One region of the Mesorhizobium sp. M1423 genome, then DNA from elsewhere that is predicted to be linked to it. Evidence: predicted binding sites of a transcription regulator. Region 1 holds the regulator's gene; each other region holds the start of a gene.
What was found. The regulator PhoB, encoded in region 1, activates phosphate uptake and scavenging genes when phosphate is short. The targets are predictions, from matches to a motif close to TGTCATNNANCTGTCAT.

Region 1 (3,263 bases):
CGAATTGCAAGCCGACTACACGATCGTCATCGTCACCCACAACATGCAGCAGGCGGCGCGCGTATCGCGCCAGACCGCCTTCATGTATCTGGGTGAACTGGTAGAGTTCGACCGGACCGAGAAGATCTTCACGTCGCCCCGCGAGAAGCGCACGCAGGATTACATCACCGGCCGCTTCGGCTGAGCCGTTCCGATCACGCATATGAGGACAGGACCATGGGCGAACACACAGTCGCTTCTTTCGACGAGGATCTCGAGCAGATCAGCAAGCTGATCCGCGACATGGCCGACCTCGCCGGTTCGATGGTCGGCGGGGCGACCAAGGCCCTGTTGAATTCCGACAACGTGCTGGCGCAACGCGTCGTCTCCGACGACGCCATCATGGATGCGCGTCAACGCGAACTGGACGACCGCGCCATTACCCTGATCGCCAAGCGCCAGCCGATGGCCCACGATCTGCGCCATGTCGTCGGGGCGATCCGCATGGCCGGCGACCTCGAACGCATCGGCGACCTTGCCAAGAATATCGCCAAGCGTGTGAGCGCGGTCGGCCTCAGCGTCACGCCGCGCGACCTATCGCATTCCATCGATGCGATGGCGCAGCTGGTGCTCATCCAGGTGCAGGGCGTCATCGAGGAGTATGCTGCAGGCGATGCAGCCGCGTTGGCCAAGCTGCGCGCCGCCGACGAGCGTATCGACGTCAAATACACGTCGGTGTTCCGCGAGCTGTTGACCTACATGATGGAAGACCCGCGCAACATCACCGCTTGCACGCATCTGCTGTTCTGCGCCAAGAATCTGGAGCGGATCGGCGACCATGTCACCAACATCGCCGAAAATGCGTATTATGTGCTGACCGGCGAGCAATTGCCGGTCAATCGTCCGAAGCAAGACGAAACGACAATGTCCGCACCGGCGACATGATGGGGGTGCCCAGCCGATGATCGCACCACGCATAATGGTGGTGGAGGACGAGGAGCCGTTGGGTGTGCTGCTCCGCTACAATCTCGAATCCGAAGGCTACCAGGTCGAGGTGGTGACACGCGGCGACGAAGCCGAGATCCGTTTGCAGGAGAATGTGCCCGATCTTCTGGTGCTCGACTGGATGATACCAGCGGTTTCCGGCATCGAGCTCTGCCGCCGGTTGCGGGTGCGCCCCGAAACCGAACGGCTGCCGATCATCATGCTGACCGCGCGCGGCGAGGAGAGCGACCGGGTACGCGGTCTTTCGACCGGCGCCGACGACTATCTGGTCAAACCGTTTTCGACACCGGAATTCATGGCCAGGGTCAAGGCGCTGCTGCGCCGCGCCAAGCCGGAAGTGCTGTCCAGCGTGCTGAAGGTCGGCGACATCGTGCTCGATCGCGAATCGCACAGGGTGTATCGCAAGAAGACCGAGATCCGGCTCGGGCCGACCGAATTCCGGTTGCTCGAATTCATGATGCGGCATCCGGGCCGCGTCTTCTCGCGCAGCCAGTTACTCGATAATGTCTGGGGCGAGACGATCTATATCGACGAACGCACCGTCGACGTGCATGTCGGGCGGCTGCGCAAAGCCGTCAACAACGGCCGCATGCCTGATGTCATCCGCACCATCCGCGGTGCCGGCTACGCGATCAGGGAAGATTGACCCGCCCAGTCAGGCTACGTTCTTTCTGACGCCGGGCCTCATTTGCGCGCCCGGCGCGAAAATCTGCTGGTCGACGAAGCTTAACGCCCGCATTGCACAGCCTTCGCGGATCAGCGGCAATTCGTTCGGCTCGGTATCGAAGGAGATCGAGCCCGAATGCTGGCCGCCGGCGGTCTGGGCGATGGCCTTGCGCAAGGCCGGCTCGATCAGATCGAAGGCGGCGGCACTGGCGCCGACCATCGCAACCGGTGCCGGATCGATCAGCGCGAACAGCGAGCCGAGACCGAAACCCAGCGCTTCGCCGGCCTTGCGGTAGGCTTCGCGTTCCGGCCCGTCCTTCTCGCGCGCCCGAACCGCCAGCGCGCGCATGTCGGCGTCGCTGACGTCGGCGACCGGTTGGCTGTCTTCGCTCATCTGCGTGGCGTTGCGCCAGATGGCGTAATTGCCGGCATAGGCCTCGATGCAGCCGCGCCGCCCGCAACGGCAGAGTGCGCCGCCCGGACGATGGATCATGTGGCCAAACTCGCCGCCCGAGGAGTGTGTGCCGGTGAACAGCTCGCCCTTGAGCACCAGCCCCATGCCGATTCCGTGCGAAAGCAGGATGGCGATGAAGTCGTCGCGATAGCGATCCGGATCGCGCCAGCGCAAAGCCACCGCCATCATATTGCAGTCGTTCTCCACCGTGGCCGGGATGCCGAATTCATCTTCCAGCATGTCGGCAAAGTCGATGTCCGTCTGCGGCGTGATCGGCGACCACAGCATGGCGCGTGCAGGGGAGTCGGTAATTCCCTGAATCGCCAAGGCGATGCGGGCGACGCGGCGGACGTCAAGGTCTGGATCCTCCAGCCGGCGCCGGACGATGGCCATGCATTCGCGGATCAGTTCGTCGCGCGGCATGGTCAGCGTGTCCAGCCGGCGCTGTTCCTCGGCGACCACCTGCCCCGCATAGTCGATGATGGCGGCCGACAGGAAATTCAGCGACAACACCACGGTCAGCACCGCCGCCGCTTCCGGATTGAGGGCAAGGCCGACCTGCGGACGACCGCGTTTCAACGAAACGGGTTCGCTTGCCTTGCTCTCGGCGAGGATGCCTTCCCGTATCAGGTCGGAGGAGATCGCCGATATGGTCGAATGGCTGAGGCCGGTGGTTGCGGCGATCTCCGTACGCGATGGCTGGCCGGCCCGGCGCACGGCCGAGATCACCATCGCCCGGTTGCGCCGGCGCAAATCGTCATGGCGGATTCCGACCGACATCGTTTTGCTTTCCTCCCGGTTTGCCGCGGCCGCTCATGAACCGGAAGCCGTCGGTAATGCCGACAAATAGTGTCAGATGAGGCAAATAGTGTCAGATGCAGGTGGCGCTGTCATCGTTTATTCCGAAGCTCGAAAAAACTCGCAGCAACATCAAAATCCATCAGAATCGATGTTGACAGCAGCGGGAGATCGGGCCAGTATTTTTTCGAGGCTCGAAAAAATTAGCGCCTCTAAGCTGGCCTTTGGGGCCAATTGGTCACGCCGTACGCGGCGCAGGGAGGATATGATGAAGAAATTCACGACCGCCATTCTGGCGGGTGTCGCCATGACGCTGGCGCTTGCGTCGGTGGCGCAGGCTAAGGACAAGGTCATCGGCGTT
Region 2 (3,263 bases), 280 kb from region 1:
TTCTCCTCGGGCAGTTCGACGCGCACCTGGACGAACTGGCCCGGCGTCAGCTTGCCTTCGGGATTGCCGACCTCCGCCCTCACCGTCACCAGCCGGCTGGTCGGGTCGATCTTCGGATCGATACCGCGGATGCTACCGGCGAACGGCATGTCGCCGCCGCCGACGCCCAGCCGCACCGTCTGTCCGATCTTCAGCTGCGGAAGCTGCTGCTCCGGCACGGTGAAATCGACACGCATCGTATCCAAGTCCTGCAAGGTCACCACAGCGGTGCCGGGTGTGAGATACTGGCCAAGGTCGATTTTCGGAATACCGACGGTACCCTTGAAGGGGGCCGTCAACTGCTTTTGGTCGAGCACCGCTTGCAGCTTGTTTACCTGCGCGGCGGACACCGATGCCGCTGCCTGCGCGGTGTCGAGCGTAGCGTCGGTGCCGACCCCGCGCTTCTGCAGCTCAAGAGCGCGCATCAGTGTCGTCTGGTCGGATGTGGCTTGCGCCCTTGACGCCACGAGATCGGCTCGCTCGACTTCATCGTCGAGCTGCAGCAGGACGGCGTTGGCGGCGACCTTCTGATTGGCATGAAACAGGATGTCCTTGACGATGCCGGCGGTTTCGACCGTCAGGTCGACGCCGCGTACGGCACTGACAGTGCCGATAGCTTCGATGCCTGGTGTCCAGGACATCGGTTTGACGATGACCGTCGACACGGTCGCGGCAGGCGGCTTCATGGTGGCGAAGAACTGTTTGGTCGCCATGTCGTGAAACAGGTTGAAACCGACGATGCCGCCGCACACCAGCACGAGCAGAATGAAGGCGATGATGAAGCGCTTGATCACGAACAGTCCCCTCGGCCATGGCCCAGCATAACGGTCGGACGACCGGAACACATACCTGTGACTGGTCCCAATTTCAAATGACGGCAATCTTACTGTACCGTCTGGACGGTCTTGTCAATTCCGCTTAAGCTAATGAATGGGGAACGATTGATGAAGGCCCGCAGAACAAATTCGCGCGAGAAGATCCTCGCCGCCGCCGCCGACGTGGCGCGCGAGACGGGTCCCGGCAGCCTGTCGCTGGATGCGGTCGCCAGCCGTGCCGGCGTGTCGAAGGGTGGTCTTCTCTACAATTTCCCGACCAAGGCGAAATTGATGCAGGCGCTGGTGGAGGATTACCTCAGCGCGTTCCAACAGGCGCTTGAGGCCGCCCGCACCAACGGCGTCAGCGGTGAGAGCCCGCTTGCGGCCTATATCAGGCTTTCGGCCGAGCATGCCGAGGAGTCGAAACCGTCGGCGACCTGGATATTTTCGGCGATTGCCGAGGATCCCGATTTCCTGACGCCGATAAAATCGTTCAGGCGGCAAGTGTTCGAGCGGCTGAAGGAGGAGACGCCGAATCTCAAGGCGCTGCTGGTCTGCTATCTCGCTATCGAAGGGCTTCGCAGCATGAACCTGTTCGGTTCGGACATTCTCTCCGCCGACGAGCGCCGGTTGCTGATATCGACCCTGCTGGAGATCGCGGAATAGATCAGGAACCACCGTCCAGCACTATCTGCTCCAATCTCAAAGTGCTCTGCCGTCACACAGGCTTCATTGTGCCGACATAGCGTCCTCCCATTCTTTGCTGCAACGCAAGAGGAGTGGGGTATGGTCGATATTGTTTCCAGCGAAGCAGGAATTCCAAGGCCGGAGCATCCGCTCGACCGGCCAAACAGCACCGGCAAATGGTTTCTGCCGGCCTTTGCCGTCATCATCCTGGGCGGCCTTGCCTATGTCGGCTACGCGCTCAGCCAGGACCTGACCAGCACCGTCGCGGTGCCGTGGATTCTGCTTGGCCTGGCGCTGCTGATCGCGCTCGGCTTCGAATTCGTCAACGGTTTTCACGACACCGCCAATGCGGTGGCAACGGTGATCTACACCCATTCCATGCCGGCCGAGCTTGCAGTGATGTGGTCCGGCTTTTTCAACTTCCTCGGCGTGCTCACCGCCAGCGGGGCGGTCGCCTTCGGCATCATTTCGCTGCTGCCGGTCGAACTGATCCTTCAGGTCGGATCAAGCTCCGGGCTGGCCATAGTCTTCGCGCTGCTGGTCGCAGCGATCATGTGGAACCTCGGAACCTGGTATCTCGGCCTGCCTGCCTCGAGCTCGCACACGCTGATCGGTTCGATCATCGGCGTCGGCCTCGCCAACCAGTTCACGGCGCCGGCCGGTTCCATCACCAGCGGCATCGACTGGTCGCAGGCAAGCAATGTCGGCCTGTCGCTTCTGATCTCGCCGCTGGTCGGGTTTTGCCTGGCTGGGCTGCTGCTTCTGGTGATGAAGCTGCTGGTCAGGAACCGCGAGCTTTACGAGGCGCCGAAGTCGAGCGCTCCGCCGCCGCTGTGGATCCGGGCGCTGCTCATCTTCACCTGCACGGGCGTCAGCTTTGCCCACGGCTCCAATGACGGGCAAAAGGGCATGGGCCTCATCATGCTCATCCTGATCGGCGTGGTGCCGACCGCCTTCGCGCTCAACCGCACACCGGACGTGAACTATCTCGAAGCTTACAAGTCCGCAGCGACGCAGGTCGAAACGGTACTCGGCAAATACGTCAAGCCCGGCGTCGCCGTGACCGACGCGGCAACCGTGGTCGGTGACGCCGTTCGCACCAAGACCTGGAAGGACGAGACCACGCCTGCCCTGCAGAGCTTCATCCACGACACTAGCGCAATGTTGTCGCCCTATCCGTCCGTGGAAAAGCTGCCGACAACGCTGGTCAGCAACGCCCGCAACAACATCTATCTTATCGGTGAAGCGCTGAAACTGATCGACAAGAAGAAGCTGCTGCCGATGGAGGTCGACGACCTGAAGGCGGTGACGACCTATCACAAGGCGGTCGACAACGCGACGAAGTTCATCCCGCTCTGGGTCAAGGTCGCCATCGCGCTGGCGCTCGGCCTCGGCACCATGGTCGGCTGGAAGCGCATCGTCGTCACCGTCGGCGAGAAGATCGGCAAAAGCCATCTGACCTACGGCCAGGGTGCGTCCGCAGAGCTTGTTGCAATGGCGACCATCGCATCGGCCGACTATCTCGGCCTGCCGGTCTCGACCACCCATGTGCTGTCGTCGGGCGTTGCCGGCACCATGGCGGCGAACGGCTCGGGCCTGCAATGGTCGACAGTGCGCAACATGCTGATGGCCTGGATACTGACCCTTCCGGTCTCCATCTGTCTTGCCTTCGTGCTGTTCGTCATCTTCCGCCAGATATTCTGAGCGGGGATAGGACTTGGC
Region 3 (3,263 bases), on a different contig from region 1:
GGCCGAACACCATGACATTCTGTCGGCGGTGCGGGCCGGCGATGCCGACGGGGCCGCCTGCCTGCTTTCATCTCATATCGACGGTAGCCGCGACCGGCTGGTGACGTCGTTGCGCAACGACCGGCGCGGCCTGCGCGCCAGGGGATTTGCCGTCGTCGCTTGAGTGAGGATCGGCGGCCATTGATCACGAAAAAGGCAGATGAGCGAAGAAAGCTACTTTCGGTCTCGCTTCGCAAATGCCGATGGCGTAAGAGCGGCGATGGAAAACAACCGATTTGACACACCCGTGACCGTCAAGGGCGCGGCGGGAAGCAATCAGCTCTTGCGTACGGCCCGCGAGGCTTCCGACTACCTCCTCAACAATTGGCCCGGCAAGCGCAGCCCCAAGCACCGCGAAGCGCTGCAAGCCTGTCATGATGCGCTGGCCGGCGACAAGCCGGCCATGAACGCAAGACGGGCCTTCATTGCCGCCGCCCGCGAAGTGAACGTCTTCGTCAGCGACAAGGCGCCGGCCTGAGGCATAGCGGGGACTTGATCGAGACCCGGGCCGCCTGACAGGCCTGATATCATCACTCGGCCGTTTCGGTGTTGGTTTGGGACTCGCTTTCGCCCTCGGGCTTCGAGCGCTCCTTGGCCGCGACCTTGGCAGCCTGCTTTTCCGCCTTCTTGGCAGCCTTCTGCCGGTCGCGTTCCTTGCGTTCCTGACCGTAGTTCGGTGCTCGTGCCATATCGTTTCCTTTCATTGTGCTTGGCCTTTGCCTAGGAGCATTGGGCCACAAACACAACACCGCAAGGCACGATCGGCTCCATATCTCGTCGCAGTCCGGGGAGCCCCGCTTCAGGGCGTTTTTTCAGGCGCCGTCCCGGTCGAGGACGAGATCGGCGGGCCCGAACCGGTCCTTTGCCGTGAATTGCTGGTGCCAGTAGGGATAGAGCACGGGCGGCCTGCTGACCACGTCGAGGCGTGTGCGCTCCTCATCGCCGAGCACCAGGCTTGCAGCAGCGATATTGTCCTTGAAATGCGCTTCGGTTCGTCCGCCGATCACCAGCGAACTGACGGCGGGCCGGCCAAGCAGCCAGGCAAGCGCCACCTGCGCCGCCGACACGCCGTGGTTGTTGCCGATATCGATCAGCACGTCGACGATCCGCCACAGCCGGTCCTCGTCGCGGATCGGCGGTTCCGACCAGCCACTGAGCTGGCGGGCGGTCGGCTGGTCACGGTGGTATTTGCCGGACAGCAATCCGCCGGCGAGCGGGCTCCAGACCAGCACGCCGAGCCCTTGGTCGACCGAGATCGGCAACAATTCATACTCGGCCTCGCGGGCTTCCAGCGTGTAGTGGATCTGCTGGGTGACGAAGCGCGGCTGGTGATGACGGTCACTGATACCGAGCCCCTTCATCACCTGCCAGCCGGAATAATTGGAACAGCCGACATAGCGGACCTTGCCCTGCGCGACCAGCGTGTCGAGCGCGGCGATGGTTTCCTCGAGCGGTGTCAGGCCATCCCACTCGTGCAGGAAATAGATGTCGATGACATCGGTCCTGAGGCGCTTCAGGCTCCTCTCGCATTCGCGGATCAGATGATAGCGCGACAGGCCTTCATCATTGGGGCCTTTGCCGATCCGCATGCGCGCCTTGGAGGCGATCAACACGTCGCCCTTGCGCTTGCCGCAGAGCGCCTCGCCGATGATCTCCTCCGACACCCCGTTCGAATAAACGTTGGCGGTGTCGATGACGTTGATGCCCGCATCGATGCAAAGGTCGATCATCCGGCGCGCCTCGTCGAGGTCGGTCTTGCCGACCGCCGAAAACGCGCCGCCGCCGCCGAACGTCATGGTGCCCATGGTCAGCGTCGAAACCTTCAGCCCGGAACGGCCGAGAGTGCGGTATTCCATGTCGTATCCTCATGATTTTATCGGGAAAGGGCGTTTCAAACGACAGCCCTGAATGAACCGGGCATTTGTAGGATAATTCGTTCCGCTTGTCGCCCGTGTTGCAGGGCAACATCGATCACATCTTACGGATTGGACGCGCAGCCAGCGCAACAGCGGCTGCAATAAAACCGTCATTGCCGGCCTATACTAACATCGGTTCAGCGCTTCGATTTCCGGCCGCCGGGCCGGGCGGCAGAGCGCCTGACAGCGGCCGACACGGCCTGTAAGCGGAGCAGCGCAAATGACCGAGATAAAACAGAATTCCCCGGCCAGGGACTGGCTGGAAGCGGAACTCGCCGACACGCTCGACGAAGATTATGAGCTGGAAATCTCTGAGCCGGCGCTGTCGATGGAGATCGCCAAGATCTATAAGAATGCGCATCCGCCATCGATCGACCGCCTGCAATATTTTCGCGATCTGATCACGCTGCAATCCGAATTGATCAAGCTGCAGTCCTGGGTCGCCTATCACAAGAAGAAGCTCGTCGTGGTATTCGAGGGCCGCGACTCGGCGGGCAAGGGTGGCGTCATAAAGCGCATCACCCAGCGGCTCAATCCGCGCATCTGCCGCGTCGTAGCACTACCGGCGCCGACCGAGCGCGAGAAGTCGCAATGGTATTTCCAGCGCTACGTTCCGCATCTGCCGGCCGGCGGTGAGATCGTGCTGTTCGACCGCTCCTGGTACAACCGCTCCGGCGTCGAGCGGGTGATGGGCTTTGCCCAGCCGGATCAGGTCGAGGAGTTCTTTCGCGACGTGCCGGATTTCGAACGCATGCTCGTCCGCTCAGGCATTACGCTTGTCAAATACTGGTTTTCGATCACCGATGAGGAGCAGCAGATGCGCTTTTTGATGCGCATCCATGACCCGATGAAGCAATGGAAACTGTCGCCGATGGACCTCCAGTCGCGCGTGCGCTGGGAACAGTACACAAAGGCCAAGGAAGAAACCTTTGCCCGCACCAACATCCCGGAAGCTCCCTGGTTCATCGTCGAGGGCAACGACAAGAAGCGGGCGCGGCTGAATTGCATCGACCATCTCCTCAAGCAAATGCCCTATGAGGAGGTGCCGCACGAGGAGATCACACTGCCCGAGCGCGTCTTCAATCCCGAATACGAGCGCCAGGTGCTGCCGCGCGAACTGTACGTGCCGGAGAAGTATTGAGGCTGGGCCTCCTTCTCCCCGTCACTATACGGGGAGAAGGTGCTGGCAGGCGGATGAGGGGGCGGCGCCAACCTCGACAATTGAACCCGCTCAAATCACTTCGTGGACTAAACTTATTCTGACGTCATATTGCCCTCGGTGGTATTGTCCGGCAGCGTAATCTTTGA

Region 2: NKG95_RS00945 (inorganic phosphate transporter) is a predicted target of PhoB. The motif match lies at 1,571-1,587, and genes of this name have one in related genera.
Region 3: ppk2 (polyphosphate kinase 2) is a predicted target of PhoB. The motif match lies at 2,053-2,069, and genes of this name have one in related genera.

Annotation. Positions count from the first base shown of each region.
Region 1 is NZ_JAMYKU010000001.1:458,191-461,453, forward strand. Features, by position in the region: gene pstB (phosphate ABC transporter ATP-binding protein PstB) at 1-184, shown strand, start outside; gene phoU (phosphate signaling complex protein PhoU) at 217-924, shown strand; gene phoB (phosphate regulon transcriptional regulator PhoB) at 941-1,630, shown strand; gene NKG95_RS02400 (ROK family protein) at 1,640-2,884, opposite strand; gene xylF (D-xylose ABC transporter substrate-binding protein) at 3,171-3,263, shown strand, end outside.
Region 2 is NZ_JAMYKU010000001.1:175,353-178,615, reverse strand. Features, by position in the region: gene NKG95_RS00955 (efflux RND transporter periplasmic adaptor subunit) at 1-833, opposite strand, end outside; gene NKG95_RS00950 (TetR/AcrR family transcriptional regulator) at 984-1,520, shown strand; gene NKG95_RS00945 (inorganic phosphate transporter) at 1,641-3,245, shown strand.
Region 3 is NZ_JAMYKU010000010.1:30,812-34,074, forward strand. Features, by position in the region: gene NKG95_RS14610 (GntR family transcriptional regulator) at 1-163, shown strand, start outside; gene NKG95_RS14615 (DUF982 domain-containing protein) at 260-517, shown strand; gene NKG95_RS14620 (hypothetical protein) at 570-728, opposite strand; gene NKG95_RS14625 (aldo/keto reductase) at 852-1,895, opposite strand; gene ppk2 (polyphosphate kinase 2) at 2,176-3,096, shown strand.